2 regions of the Novosphingobium sp. BAM6 genome follow, and region 1 is predicted to be linked to the other one. Evidence: predicted binding sites of a transcription regulator. Region 1 holds the regulator's gene; the other holds the start of a gene.

Region 1 (2,202 bases):
GCCTGGGGGGCGCAACTCGCTTTTTGGTGCGTGGCGATCAAGCCCGGCAAACCGCTGCTGATCGCGACGCGCGAAAATGGTGCCCGTCGCCAGGTCATCGTGGGATTGCCCGGAAATCCGGTGTCGGCATTCGTGACCGGGTATTTCTTCCTGCTCCCTTTGCTACGCCGGCTGGGTGGCGCGGAAATGGCAACCCCGCGCTCGATCGCCACCCGTTTGGCCGGCTCGACGCCCGCGACCGGTAGCCGCCGCGAGTTCGTTCGGGGAATATGGGACGGCGAAGCGATTCATCCCATAACCCTGCGCGATAGTGGCGCACTGACATCGCTGGCACATGCCAATGCCCTCATCGATCTTCCCGCTGGCAGCCCGCCCCGCCAGCAGGGTGACAGTGCGCGCATCTACTTGATCCGGAACGGCGGTATTGCTTGACCGGGCGCAATTTGTTGCTTAGTTGTTCTCACATTGTTCACGCTTTAGAGCAGTGAGGCGGTCATGCCTCACCAGATCGGCAAGAGGCAGCGACCATGTTGACGCGCAAACAGCACGAATTGCTCCGGTTCATTCAGGTCCGTCTGGAAGAAAGCGGGATCTCGCCAAGCTTTGAAGAGATGAAGGAAGCGCTCGACCTCAAGTCCAAGTCGGGCGTCCACCGTCTGATTTCGGCACTGGAGGAACGCGGCTTCATTCGCCGCCTGCCGAACCGCGCCCGTGCGCTGGAAATCCTGCGCCAGCCGGAAGATGCCACCAGCAAGCCCGCTCTCCCCCGTCCGGCAGAGGCTGGCGTTGCAGCCCCCTCGCTCGGGAGCGGTACGCCGGCGCCTCGCACCCCGGCAAACAACAATGATGTGATCGAGATTCCTCTTCATGGAAAGATCGCTGCCGGCGTTCCGATCGAGGCCCTTGAAACGCACGCGATGCTGCCCGTGCCTGCCGCTCTGCTGGGCGCTGGCGACCACTATGCGCTGGAGGTTTCGGGTGACTCGATGATCGAGGCAGGTATTCTCGATGGCGACTTCGCCCTGGTCAAACGCACCAATACAGCGCGCGACGGGGAAATCGTGGTGGCACTTGTGCGAGGAGAAGAGGCAACCCTCAAATATCTTCAGCGGGAGGGCGGCATGGTTCGACTGGAGCCTGCCAACGCCGCCTACGAGCCGCAGATCTATGCCCCGCAAGACGTCGAAGTTCAGGGCAAGCTCGCTGGCCTGCTGCGTCGCTACCATTGAACCTGAATTGCCGCAGATGACTGCTTCGACATGGCAGAGCAGTCATCTGCAATCGACAGGCAGGCTAACACCTCGCAACCGGGTCCAGGCCTCTATGGCGCTGAAGGCGATACTGAACGCCCGTCATACCGGGAACGCCCGCCTGACCGGGAACGATCGTCGGGCCGGGAACGATCGTCGGGCCGGGAGCTATCGTCGGATCGCAGTCGATGGTTCGTGCCGCTGGGTATGGGCCGCCACCAGCCGTGCTCCCCTTGCCCTGCGGCAACGGTATCGACTGACTGGTGTTCCAGATCGATCGTCAGGCCGCCGGTATGCGCCAGCACATCGCGATCAATCAATAACCATGCGGGTCGGCAACTCGATGCAAGCCAGCGATCGGCAACCACAATGTCGGCGCGGGCGCATGCAGCCGCAAGACTGCGCTCGCTGACCGCTTCATGCCCGCGAGACAGGAGAACGCGCCACAAGCGCCCTGTCTTCGAAATATCGATACGACAGAAATCGTCATTGCATCGCGCCGATGGCCAAGTCTCCAATGGTCGCAGATCTCCGGAAAAGCCGGCGATTTCCTTGATATTCTGGCGGGTATAATCGCTGCGGGTATTACGCAGGGTCAGCAGAGTGCGCCCCTCGTCCTCGACGATGGCAACATGTCGGCCATCACCTGTAACGAGAATGTCGGGCGGTTGCAGAGCGCATAGCCACAGCACGCCTACAAACGCGGGCAACAGCCCCCACAGGCGCACAGACCCGCGCCAAAGTCCCAACCATAGCCCGCCAAACGCGAACAGGGCAAAAGCCACACCGCTCATCGTCGGCAACAGCGTGACAGCGCCTGGGCGCTCGGCCACCCAGTGCGCCAGCCCGATCAGAAAGCGGATCGCCTCCCCCGCCACCCACCATGCCGGCGCTCCAAGGTGGGCAAGATCCAGCACAAGCGCCAATGCGACCGCAGGCATAATCACGACAG
Region 2 (2,202 bases), on a different contig from region 1:
CAGCGCGCGTGCGGCTGCACGCCAGCCATCGAAATCATCTTCGGCTTCAAGCTGGACTACCCGCATGGCGCAGCTTGACCTTTCACGAGGCAAAGAGTTCGAGTTGGACAGTCCTCGGCTTTATCAGGGGGCGTAGATCGGCACTGTCGGCCAGTTTTACCGGACGCCAGTCAGCCGCAACAATGAACGGACGCAACTTCTTGAGGGAAACGGTCATCCGGCCGATGTCTTGCAGTGTCAGCGTTCGCCAGCGCCGTGCCGTGAGGATTGAGCTGACCGCCTTTGGACCAAGGCCGGGAATGCGCAGCAGCATTTCCTTCGGCGCCCGGTTTACATCGATGGGAAAAATGCCTCTGAACTTCAGCGCCCAGGCCAATTTCGGGTCTATGTCGAGCGGCAGCATTCCCGTTGCCGGATCGGCGGCCGCAGCCACTTCTTCCACCGTATAATCGTAGAAACGGATCATCCAATCCGATTGATACAGGCGATGTTCGCGCATCAAGGGCGGGCGCTGTAGCGGCAGTACCGCGCTTGCGTCGGGGATTGGACTGAAGGCTGAATAATAGACCCGCCGCAGCGCGAAGCGATCATAGAGCGTCGAAGCGCGGGCCACGATGTCACGGTCGGTCGCTGCATCGGCCCCGACGATCATCTGGGTCGATTGTCCACTGGGCGCAAAGGAGGGGGCAGACCGGAAGCGCCTCTTTGCGTCGGTCCCCTCCTCAATAGCAGAACGCATGTCCCTCATCGCGCCTTCGATCCGCTTTTCGGATTTTTCTGGCGCAAGGCGCTGCAATCCGCTGGTCGTCGGCAGTTCGACATTGATCGATACCCGGTCGGCATAAAGCCCCGCTTTCCTGATCAATTCGGGATCAGCATCGGGTATGGTCTTGAGGTGAATATAACCCCGGAAATCGTGATCATTACGCAGGCTTCGCGCAACCTCGACGATCTGCTCCATGGTATAGTTGGGCGTATTGATGATGCCCGATGACAGGAATAATCCCTCGATGTAGTTGCGAGCATAAAAATCGAGTGTGAGGTCGACGATCTCCTTGGCCGTGAAGCGTGCCCGGCGCACATTGGACGATTTTCGATTGATGCAATAATGGCAGTCGAAGATGCAGCTGTTCGTCAGCAAGATCTTGAGCAGGCTGATGCAGCGTCCGTCTGGTGCATAGGCATGGCAAATCCCCCCGCCGCCTAATGTCGAGCCGATGCCCTTGCCGCCTCTCGAATCGCGTTTTCTGGCGCCCGAGGAGGAGCACGATGCATCGTACTTCGCTGCGTCGGCAAGGATCGTGAGTTTTTCGGTCGTATTTAGCTGCGCCATGAGACGTAACCTTTGCGGGTCAGATCAAGTTCGGCGCGATTGTCAGGCTGCCGGAGGATGACGATAAGCCATCGTTGGCCGATTTCAAGAATTTTCGTTCTTTGTTTGTTCTGATGCTTGAGAGGTCCATGCCCCGCCTTGAACGCTTGCGCTTCGTTAGGTGCCGCGCTGGAAATCGACCTTATTGTGTGCGGCCGAGCCCTCAAATCCCGCTTCTACTTTGCAAGAGAGTGAGCTTTTGGCTTGCTCTTGCAAGAGGTGCCATCTTGTCTGCAACAATGATCCTGATGCTGGCCCGGAGCAGAAGAGACCAGCAGCGGGCTTGGCGAAGGATGTGATCCAAGTGCTTCTCTCGGCCGAGGATATGAGCCGATTTCAAAGAGAAAGTCCGCAAACCATGGCCGATATTTTCACATCGGCGGCTTGCGGACTTCGCTATCGGGATGCCTTGAAGATGGCGCTTTAGGGAATGCGCTTACCTCGGCCAAAGAAGAAGCCTGCAATCAGAATTACGGCGGCTACGAGCAAGAATACCTTGGCAAGGCCTGCAGAAAGACCTGCAACGCCGCCAAAACCCAGCAGTGCTGCGATAACGGCTACTACGGCGAAAATAACGGCCCAGCGAAGCATGAGGCCTCTCCCTTAGATAGTTTCACTGCGCCGACCTGTTTCGGCGAGTTCGCATCTATAAACCCGTTGCGCGGGGTTATGTTCCCCATTCGCCACAGTGCAGGTTATGGCTGGCTGCTAAGCTATCAGTGGGAGCCAAACGGTCGGTCCAGGCATTTTCAGGGCATGAACCGCTCCCTTGCATTCGTCGGCGCGGGGCCGACAGCCATCTATACCCTGCATGCTCTGCTGGATCAGGC

The links. Region 1 encodes LexA, which represses DNA repair genes until DNA is damaged. Its sites were predicted from a motif close to GTTCCNCNCTTGTTCT; they were not measured.
Region 2: AC3EC3_RS17025 (putative DNA modification/repair radical SAM protein) is a predicted target of LexA. The motif match lies at 1,430-1,445, and genes of this name have one in related genera.

What each region holds. Positions count from the first base shown of each region.
Region 1 covers NZ_JBYNTR010000001.1:810,143-812,344, reverse strand. Annotated here, with positions in the region: gene AC3EC3_RS03840 (molybdopterin molybdotransferase MoeA) at 1-432, shown strand, start outside; gene lexA (transcriptional repressor LexA) at 528-1,229, shown strand; gene AC3EC3_RS03830 (ComEC/Rec2 family competence protein) at 1,322-2,202, opposite strand, start outside.
Region 2 covers NZ_JBYNTR010000009.1:14,907-17,108, reverse strand. Annotated here, with positions in the region: gene AC3EC3_RS17030 (UdgX family uracil-DNA binding protein) at 1-66, opposite strand, end outside; gene AC3EC3_RS17025 (putative DNA modification/repair radical SAM protein) at 83-1,333, opposite strand; gene AC3EC3_RS17020 (FAD/NAD(P)-binding protein) at 1,757-2,202, shown strand, end outside.